DNA from 3 places in the Modestobacter roseus genome. Region 3 is predicted to be linked to each of the others. Evidence: predicted binding sites of a transcription regulator. Region 3 holds the regulator's gene; each other region holds the start of a gene.
The links. Region 3 encodes LexA, which represses DNA repair genes until DNA is damaged. Its sites were predicted from a motif close to TCGAACANNTGTTCGA; they were not measured.

Region 1: a site for LexA is predicted at 1,851-1,866, ahead of ruvC (crossover junction endodeoxyribonuclease RuvC). Genes of this name have one in related genera too.
Region 2: a site for LexA is predicted at 1,367-1,382, ahead of JD78_RS13860 (DUF222 domain-containing protein). Genes of this name have one in related genera too.

Annotation. Positions count from the first base shown of each region.
Region 1 is NZ_VLKF01000001.1:1,017,485-1,020,752, reverse strand. Features, by position in the region: gene ruvB (Holliday junction branch migration DNA helicase RuvB) at 1-545, opposite strand, end outside; gene ruvA (Holliday junction branch migration protein RuvA) at 626-1,261, opposite strand; gene ruvC (crossover junction endodeoxyribonuclease RuvC) at 1,258-1,830, opposite strand; gene JD78_RS04870 (YebC/PmpR family DNA-binding transcriptional regulator) at 1,983-2,741, opposite strand; gene pdxT (pyridoxal 5'-phosphate synthase glutaminase subunit PdxT) at 2,738-3,268, opposite strand, start outside.
Region 2 is NZ_VLKF01000001.1:2,934,689-2,937,956, reverse strand. Features, by position in the region: gene JD78_RS13870 (aldehyde dehydrogenase family protein) at 1-198, opposite strand, end outside; gene deoC (deoxyribose-phosphate aldolase) at 200-1,195, opposite strand; gene JD78_RS13860 (DUF222 domain-containing protein) at 1,402-2,721, shown strand; gene JD78_RS13855 (NUDIX domain-containing protein) at 2,706-3,268, shown strand, end outside; gene JD78_RS21780 (GNAT family N-acetyltransferase) at 3,219-3,268, opposite strand, start outside.
Region 3 is NZ_VLKF01000001.1:2,388,885-2,392,152, forward strand. Features, by position in the region: gene nrdR (transcriptional regulator NrdR) at 1-204, opposite strand, end outside; gene JD78_RS21750 (LysM peptidoglycan-binding domain-containing protein) at 544-1,080, opposite strand; gene lexA (transcriptional repressor LexA) at 1,331-2,146, shown strand; gene JD78_RS11320 (hypothetical protein) at 2,191-3,255, opposite strand; gene JD78_RS11325 (phosphatase PAP2 family protein) at 3,227-3,268, opposite strand, start outside.

The DNA.
Region 1 (3,268 bases), 1.4 Mb from region 3:
AGCAGCCCGGCCCGGGTGGTGGCACCGACCAGGGTGAACGGGTTGATCTCCAGCGGGATCGCGGTGGCGCCGGGGCCCTTGCCGACGACGACGTCGACCCGGAAGTCCTCCATCGCCATGTACAGCAGTTCCTCGGCCGGGCGGGCGATGCGGTGGATCTCGTCGATGAACAGCACGTCGCCGTGCCCGAGGTTGGACAGCATCGCGGCCAGGTCGCCCGATCGCTCGATCGCCGGGCCGCTGGTGATCTTCACCGCGGTGCCCAGCTCCGAGCCGATGATCAGCGCGAGGCTGGTCTTGCCCAGCCCGGGCGGGCCGGACAGCAGCACGTGGTCCGGCGGGCGGCCGCGGCGCTTGGCGCCCTCCAGGACCAGGTCGAGCTGGCGGGCCACCTTCGGCTGGCCGATGAAGTCGGCCAGCGAGTGCGGGCGCAGCGCCGACTCGACGACGCGCTCCTCGTCACCGGCGCCGGCCTCGACGGAGAAGTCGCGGCCGTACCCCTCGGCAGCCTCCCCGGTCAGCGACCGGTCGAAGGGCGAACTCATCAGCCCCCCGTTCCCGCGGATCGCTCCGCTCCTCGCTCGCTGGCGCTCGCTGCGATGCTCACGACCCGCTCCCTCTCATGTCAGGACCGGCCCAGGATCTGCAGCGCCTGGCGCAGCAGGACCGCGACCTGCACCCCGCCGGCGGCCTGCTGCTCGTCGGCGACCGGCTCCAGGGCGGTCAGCGCCGTCTCGGCCTCGCGGCCGGACCAGCCCAGCCCGACGAGCGCGGCGGTGAGCTGGTCACGCCACGGGGCCACCGGGGTGACCGGCGCCAGCCCGGCGGGCAGCGGGCCGTCGAGCTGGGTGTCGACGGCGGTGGTGCCGAGCCGGTCGCGCAGCTCCAGCACCAGCCGCTCGGCGCCCTTCTTGCCGATCCCGGGCACCTGCATGAGGGCCTTGAGGTCGCCCATCGAGACGGCGCGGCGCACCTCGCGGGGCGGGTGGATCGCAAGCACGGCCTGGGCGAGCCGGGGGCCGACGCCGTTGGCGGTCTGCAGCAGCTCGAACAGCTGCCGCTCGTCGTCGTCGGCGAAGCCGTAGAGGGTGAGCGAGTCCTCCCGGACGACGAGGCTGGTCGACAGCCGCGCCTGCTCGCCCACCTGCAGGCGGGCGATCGTGCCCGGGGTGCACTGGACGGAGAGCCCGACCCCGCCGACCTCGACGACCGCACCGTCGGGCGAGACGGCCGCCACCCGGCCACTCACGCTGGCGATCATCGTGCGGAGACCCCCGTCCAGCGGGGCAGGGTGCGGGCAGCGGGCAGCGGCGCACCGATGCCGCCGGCGAGGGCCGCGGTGCGCAGCCGCTGCTGCGCGGGGGCGCGCCAGGTGTGGCAGATCGCCAGCGCCAGCGCGTCGGCGGCGTCGGCCGGTTTGGGCGGCGTGGCCAGCCCCAGCACCCGGGTCACCATGAGCGTGACCTGGTCCTTGTCGGCGCGGCCGTTGCCGGAGATGGCGGCCTTCACCTCGCTGGGGGTGTGCCAGGCGACGGGCAGGTCGGCCTGGGCGGCCGCGAGCGCGGCGACCCCGGCGGCCTGGGCGGTGCCCATCGCCGTCCCCTTGTTGTTCTGGGTGAAGACGCGCTCGATGGCCACGGCGGCGGGCCGGTGCTCACGCAGCAGGGCGGTCACGGCGGTGTGCACCTCCAGCAGCCTCAGTTCCAGGTCCAGGTCGGGGGACGTGCGCACCACGCCGACGCCCAGCGCGGTCGGCCGTCCACCCGGCCGCCCCTCGACCACTCCCCAGCCGCACCGGGTGAGGCCCGGGTCGATGCCGAGCACGCGCATGCCCACACTCCCACCATCGCACGAACACCTGTTCGATGGGAACGCTAGCCCGGAACGGCGCGTGAGCCGGGCACGACACGCGCCCAGCCGCCGGCCCCCTCGCAGGGTCCCACGCTGAGCTCGCGAGGCGTGGGGGGCGAGGGGGTCCTTCGTCATGCGTCGGCGGTGACCTGCTCCATGACCTCGTCGGAGACGTCGTAGTTGGCGTAGACGTTCTGCACGTCGTCGAGGTCCTCGAGCGCGTCGATCAGCTTGAAGACCTTGGCGGCGCCCTCGACGTCCAGCTCGACCTGCACGCTGGGCACGAAGCCCATGTCGGCGGAGTCGTACTCGATGCCGGCCTCCTGCAGCGCGGTGCGCACGGCCACCATGTCGCCGGGCTCGCTGACCACCTCGAAGGTGTCGCCCAGGTCGCGGACCTCCTCGGCCCCGGCGTCCAGGACGGCCATCAGCACGTCGTCCTCGGTGTGCCCGGCGGCCGGCACGACCACGACGCCCTTGCGGGAGAAGAGGTAGGAGACCGAGCCCGGGTCGGCCATGGTGCCGCCGTTGCGGGTCATCGCGGTGCGCACCTCCATCGCCGACCGGTTCTTGTTGTCGGTGAGGCACTCGATGAGCACGGCGACCCCGGCGGCCGCGTAGCCCTCGTAGGTGATGCCCTGGTAGTCGACGCCACCGGCCTCGGCACCGGACCCGCGCTTGACCGCACGGTCGATGTTGTCGTTGGGCACCGAGCTCTTCTTCGCCTTCTGGATGGCGTCGAACAGCGTCGGGTTGCCCGAGGGGTCACCGCCACCGGTCCGGGCCGCCACCTCGATGTTCTTGATCAGCTTGGCGAAGAGCTTGCCGCGCTTGGCGTCGATCCCGGCCTTCTTGTGCTTGGTCGTCGCCCACTTGGAATGGCCGCTCACGACTTGCCTCCTCCACTGCCGACGCCTGCGATGGCGCCGTCGGAACTCCGGTACCGGGCACGGGCTGCCCGCACCAGTTCCACGAACAGCGCGTGCACCCGGGTGTCACCGGTGAGCTCGGGGTGGAAGCTGGTGGCCACCAGGGATCCCTGGCGGACGGCGACGATCTTACCGTCGGCCGGGCCGCCCACGACCCGGCCGATGACCTCGACGCCCTCGGCGGCCTGCTCGACCCACGGCGCGCGGATGAAGACCGCGTGCACCGGCCCCCCGGCGACGCCGTCGACCTCCACCGCGCTCTCGAAGGAGTCGACCTGCCGGCCGAAGGCGTTGCGGCGCACGGTGACGTCCAGCCCGCCGATGGTCTGCTGGCCGGCGGGGGCGTCCAGCACCCGGTCGGCGAGCAGGATCATCCCGGCGCACGACCCGTAGGTGGGCAGCCCGGCCCGGACGGCGTCCCGCAGCGGCCCGAGCAGCCCGAACCGCTGCGCGAGGTTCGCCATCGTGGTCGACTCCCCGCCGGGCAG
Region 2 (3,268 bases), 550 kb from region 3:
GCGGACGGCGCGGTCGACGTCCTCCTCGGTGCCGACGGCGACCTCGCTGAGCACCTCCTCGGTGGCCGGGTTGACCGTCTTCAGCGGGGTGCCGCCACCGTCGGTGAACTCGCCGTCGACGAACAGGCCGTAGCTGGGCTTCAGGTCGACGATCGAGCGGGACTCGGGGGCAGGGGCGTACTCGAACAGGCTGGTCATCTCAGTCCACGCTCACGTGGTCGGGGCCGGAGTAGTGGCCGGTGCGGAGCTTCTGGCGCTGCAGCAGCAGGTCGTTGAGCAGGCTGGAGGCGCCGAGGCGGAACCAGTCGGGGGAGAGCCAGTCGGCACCGGCGGTCTCGTTGACCAGCACCAGGTGCTTGACGGCGTCCTTCGTCGTCCGGATGCCGCCGGCGGGCTTGACGCCGACCTGGCGGCCGGTGGCGGCGCGGAAGTCGCGGACCGCCTCCATCATCACCAGGCAGACCGGCAGGGTGGCGGCGGGAGAGGTCTTGCCGGTGGAGGTCTTGATGAAGTCGCCGCCGGCCAGCATCGCCAGCCAGGAGGCGCGGCGGACGTTGTCCAGCGTGACCAGCTCGCCGGTCTCCAGGATCACCTTGAGGTGCGCGGGCCCGCAGGCCTCCTTCACCGCGACGATCTCCTCGAAGACGTCGAGGTAGCGGCCGGACAGGAACGCGCCACGGTCGATCACCATGTCGATCTCGTCGGCGCCGTTGGCGACGGCGTCCTCGACGTCGGCGATCTTGACCCGCCGGCTGGCCCGGCCGCTGGGGAAGGCGGTGGCGACGGCGGCCACCTTCACGTCGGTGCCGGTCAGGGCCTCCTTGGCGACGTCGACGAGGTCGCCGTAGACGCAGACCGCGGCGGTGGCCGGGCAGGTGAGGTCCTCCGGGTCGGGGCGGCGGGCCTTGGCGGCCAGGCTGCGCACCTTCCCCGGGGTGTCGGCGCCCTCGAGCGTGGTGAGGTCGACCATCGAGATCGCGGTGTCGATCGCCCAGGCCTTGGCGGTGGTCTTGATCGAGCGGGAGCCGAGGACGGCGACCCGCTGCTGGGCGCCCACCTGGTCGACGCCGGGCAGCCCGTGCAGGAACGCGCGGAAGGCGTCGTCCGAGCGGGTCACGTCGGCGAAGGGGTCCGGTGGGGTGCCCGGGGCACCGCCGGACGCGGCCAGCGCGTTCGGGTCGAGCACGTGGGTCATGCGGGGCATTCTCCACTGCCCACCGACAGTCCTGGGGTGCTCACCCTCCTGCGGGGGACCCGGCCGGTGGGGGCCTGCGCTGGAGGTGCCCGTCAAGGCCTCGGGAGGATCTGTGGACGAGCGGCTGACCTGGGGTTTCGGCTTGTCGGCATCCAGTCGATCCACTAGTCTTCGTACACGTGTTCGAAGCGATGGGGAGGTGCTCGGTGACCGGCTCGACGACGCTGGACGTTTCTCCGCCGAACGTGGTCGCCGAGCTCGTCGATGACCTGGCCGGGTTGGACGTGTTGGCGGCGTTGGACGGTTTGGCGGGCGAGGACCTGCACGGGTTGACCGATGGTGGGGTGCTGGACCGGGCGGCGTTGCTGGTGGCGGCGCGGAACCGGTTGGACGCGGAGCTGACCCGCACGGTGCGGCATGCGGCGGTGTCCCAGGCCGCTGAGCGTGACGGGCTGAGGAGCATGCGGTCGTGGTTGATCGGGCACGTGCGGGTGTCGGCGGGGGAGGCCGACCGGATCGTGCGGGCCGGGCGGGTGCTGGAGTCGTTCCCGGTGCTGGCGGCGGGGTTCGCGGCCGGGGAGGTGACTGCTGCTCAGGTGAACGTGGTCGCGGAGGAGGTCGGCCCCAGGGAGGTCGCCCGCGCCGAGGAGCAGGGCATCGACCTGGGTGTGTTCGACACCGCGTGGGCGCGGGTGGCGGCCGAGTCGCCGCATGCGTCGCTGGTGCAGGCAGTGCAGGCCTTCGACGCCGCCCTGGACCCCGATGGGCCGGAGCCCGACCCCACCGAGGGCCGGAGACTGGTCATCGTCACCCACGCCGACGGGAGCATCACTGCCCGGTTCGACGCCGATGCGATCGGCGGGGAGAAGTTCAAGGCGGCGATCGAGTCCCACGTGCAGGCTGACCGGCCCAAGGGCGACACCCGCACCCGGATCCAGCAGCAGGGCGACGCCCTGGTGCAGGTGTGCGACAACCAACTCGCGAGCGGCAATCTGCCGACGCTGCGGACGGTGAAGCCGCACGTCGTGGTCGGCGTCGACCTGGAGGATCTGGTGGATGAGGCGACCGGTGCGGGGGCTGCGGACCTGGGCTTCGGGGCGACGATCTCCGCCGCCCGCGCCCGCTACCTCGCCTGCGACGGCAGCATCTCCCGCATCGTCATGGGCCCCGATGGCACCCCGCTGGACCTGGGCCGGGACCACCGCGTGGTCACCCCCGGCCTGCGCAAGGCAGTCGAGCGGCGGGACAAGAGCTGCGTGTTCGCCGGCTGCGGTGCGCCGACCTGGTGGTGTGACGTCCACCACTCGGCCATCCCCAGGGGCCCGCGGCGAGCTTGCGAGTCGTGGGGAGGGGGTGGTCCTTTGGCACACGAAGGTCCACCACGGCTTCCGGGTCGAGCGACAACCGGATGGCCGATGGCGTACCTGGCGACCCGACGACACCGAGATCCTCATCGGACCGCCGCTCTAGCGTGGCGCGCTGCAGTCCTGCGGCGTGGTCGACTGGGCCGGTGCACCACGTCGTGACCGGTGCGCTCGTGCGGCCGGGCTGCGTCCTGCTCACCCACCGGTCGCCAGACCGCCGCTGGTACCCCGACGTCTGGGACCTCCCGGGCGGTCACGTCGACGACGGCGAGACCGAGCTCCAGGCGCTGCGCCGGGAACTGCGCGAAGAACTGGCGGTCGAGGCCCAGGGCATCGACCCGGCACCGCTGGCCCGGGTCGAGGACCCGGCCGCCGACCTCCGCCTCGGGCTCTGGGTGGTCCGCGACTGGGTGGGAACGCCGGTCAACGCCTGCCCCGACGAGCACGACGAGATCCGCTGGGTCGGCGCGGGGGAGCTGCCGCACCTGGCACTGGCACACCCCCAGTACCGGCCAGCTGCTGAGCACCCTGCTCGCTCGGTGACGGTGCCGGGCGCAGAGGACGAAGGTGCCCGTCGTCGCCAGCCCGCGGCCGGTCCGGCTCCGTGGTCGTCGCGCCATGTGGCGACCCTGCCCTCTCAGCCGGTGTGCCGCACGGACTCAGCGGAGCGCCTTGACCAGGTGCACGATCTCCAACCCAGGGTGCAGCT
Region 3 (3,268 bases):
TCGCACGCCGGCGACGACCTTGGTGCGGTTGAAGGGCTCGGTGACCCCGCTGCGCTTGACGACGGCGAGGACCGGCTCCTCGACCGTGGTGAACCGGCGTCCACAGCCGGGGCAGGACCGGCGGCGGCGGGTGGTGGCCCCCTCGTCGGTCTCGCGCGAGTCGACCACGCGGGAGTCGGGGTTGTGGCAGAAGGGGCAGCGCACAGCGGTTCACCTCCTCTCTCGAGGTGTCGCGGGCGGGTTCCTCCCGGCGACGTGACACCGTGGGGAGGGACCTGCTCGACGGGCCGTCCTGTGGACTCGTCCGGGGACATCCGGTGGATGCCCCGGGGAGAACGTGTGGAACGGCTGTGGACGACTTACAGCGGTGTAAGCACTAGATGTTGTGGTGGAACCGTAAGGGAGACCCCACAGAAGGTGCAAGCGCTGCGCGGCGTGTCCTGTTCCACCGCGCGCACCCGCCCACGCACCACCAGCCGCCACACCGGCCACAGCCGCCGGCAGGCCGCACCACGCCCCCTGCCCTGACGGCTCGGCGCCCCGTCAGGGCAGCTCGAGCACCTGCCCCGGCTGCAGCACGACGTCGTCGAGGTCGTTGCGCTCCAGGAGCGCGTCGACCACGGCGCGCCGGTCCTCGTCCGGGGCCACCTCGCCGGCGATCGACCACAGCGTGTCGCCGGGCTGGACCACCACCGTGCCGGCGGCGGCCAGTCGCAGCGCCGGCCCCCCGTCGCCCGCCACGGCGAGCGTGCCCGCCGCCACCCCCAGGCCGACGGCGATCGACAGGGCCGCCACGACCCGCCGACCGCGACGGGTGAGCCGCATCGGCAGCTCGTCCCGCTCGCCCACCCGCGAGGGCGGCCCGGTGGGCACCGTCCGGCACCCACCACCGCGGACGGTCCGCGTGCTCGCGACCCCGGAGCCCGCCACCGGACGCCCACCGGGACGCGCCGACGGCCGTCGCACTGCACCCGACCCGGCCCGCCCGGCCGAGACCTCCTCGACCACCGGGGAGGTCACCAGCCGCAGCGGCGGGCGGGAACGGGTGACACGGGCATCCGGGGACTCGGCGGTGACCATCGGTGCACTCCTCGCAACGGGCACCCGTGCGGGTGCTGGCTCGAACGCCTGTTCGATTCGAACGTCTGTGCGATGTCTACCGCATGCCACCGACAGACGGGCCGCGACACGGCGTTTCTTCGAACACGTGTTTGAACCGGACCCCGGGAGCCGTTACCGTGCGCAGGGAGACCACGACGGCGTCTCACTCCCGTCCCCGCGGGAGCGACGCCACCGGGCAGCTGCGCGGGCAGCCGGACGAGGAGGACACATGGCGGTCGACGGCCGGACGGCGGACGAACGCAAGGGGTCCAGCCGACGCAAGCGACCGGCTGGGCAGTCGACGGAGACCGCCGAGACCACCGGCGGCGCCGCGGTCCGCGAGTTCCCCGACCGCGGGGAGGCCGGGGACGGCCTGACCCAGCGCCAGCGCCGGGTGCTCGAGGTCATCCGCGACTCGATCGAACGCCGCGGCTACCCGCCTTCGGTCCGCGAGATCGGCGAGGCCGTCGGGCTCTCGTCCGCCTCCTCGGTCGCCCACCAGCTCTCGGTGCTGCAGCGCAAGGGCTGGCTGCGTCGCGACCCGAACCGGCCGCGCGCTCTCGACGTCCGGCTGCCGGGCGAGAACGGCACGACCACGGCCACCGACACCGCACCCTCGGCGCTCGCCGCCGCGGGTGCGGGCAGCGGGGTCGACGAGGCGGGCGCCCCCGCCCCGACGTACGTGCCCCTGGTGGGCCGCATCGCGGCCGGTGGCCCGGTGCTGGCGGAGCAGGCGGTGGAAGAGGTCTTCCCGCTGCCGCGCGAGCTGGTCGGCGAGGGCACGCTCTTCATGCTCAAGGTCGCCGGCGACTCGATGGTCGAGGCCGCGATCTGCGACGGCGACTGGGTGGTGGTCCGTCAGCAGCCCACCGCGGAGAACGGCGAGATCGTCGCCGCCATGATCGACGGCGAGGCGACCGTGAAGACCTACAAGCGACGCGACGGGCACGTGTGGCTCATGCCGCACAACCCGGCGTACGCGCCGATCCCGGGTGACGACGCGACCGTCCTCGGCCGGGTCGTGACGGTCCTGCGCCGGGTCTGAGCCCGATCACCGGGCCGGCGGCGACGATGCCGCCGTCGGCCCGGTCACTCCCGCCGTCGGCGGAGCTTCCCCCCGACCCAGACGAGCACGGTGGCGATGCCGGCGGCGATGATGCCCGCCGTCACCGGGGGCACCCCCGGAGCAGCCGTCGCCAGCTCCCCGGTCGGGGCAGGCCCGGACGCCGCACCGGCCGGGCCTGCCGCAGCCGCCTCCCCGGTCACCGGGACCAGGGTCACCGGTGCGGGCAGGCCCTCGCTGGCGACCAGCAGGTCCCGGTTGTTGGCCGCGAAGGTGATCGCCTCGCCCTGGGGCGACTCCGGGAGCGGGACCCGGATCGGGGCGCCCGACAGCGCGCCGGCCACGTCGGAGCCCTCCAAGGTCCAGACGTAGGCGTCGGTGTAGGTGCGCAGGGCGATCCGCTCCCCGTCCGCCGAGACCGCTCCGCCGGTCACCAGCAGCTGCCCGGCCCGGCCGACCGGACCGCCCGGCGTGCCGGTCAGGGTGAAGCCCAGCCCGACCACCCTGGTCATCGGCACGGTGGCGCCGTCGGCCAGGAGCGCGTCCGGGCGGTAGACGCCGGATGCACCGAGCACCTCCTTGGTCACGATGTAGGGGGTGCCGTCGGGCGCCAGCAGCAGCGCTTCGGCGTCGTGCGCGCCGTCGGGGTAGGTGAGCCGGGTCAGCGTGGTCCCACCGTCGGGCCGGAGCCCGATCAGCGCGACGGTCTCCCGGACGGCGTTGTTGTCACCGATGTCGGCCAGCCAGAGCGTGCCGTCGGCGGCCAGCGCGAGGTCCTCGGGGTCGTAGGGGTCGACCTCACCCGACCGCACCTCGGCGACGGCGCAGGCGGCGTCCAGGACGTACACCTCGGCCCGGTCGCCGCCGTCGTTCATCGCCAGCAGCGTCTCCCCCGCGCTGGCCAGCCCGGAGATCTCCGGCAGCCGCGGGTCGGTGATCGTGCAGCGCGTGCCGGGAGCCGCCTCCTCGGCGAGTGCCACGGAGACGGGCAGGACCGCCAGCAGGGCCGCCGCAGGCAGGGCGAGGACCGCGGCGTCCGCCAGACAACGGCGGCCGGCGCGGCTACGCGTGCGTGCGGCCCACTCTGGCACGAACCCAGCGTGA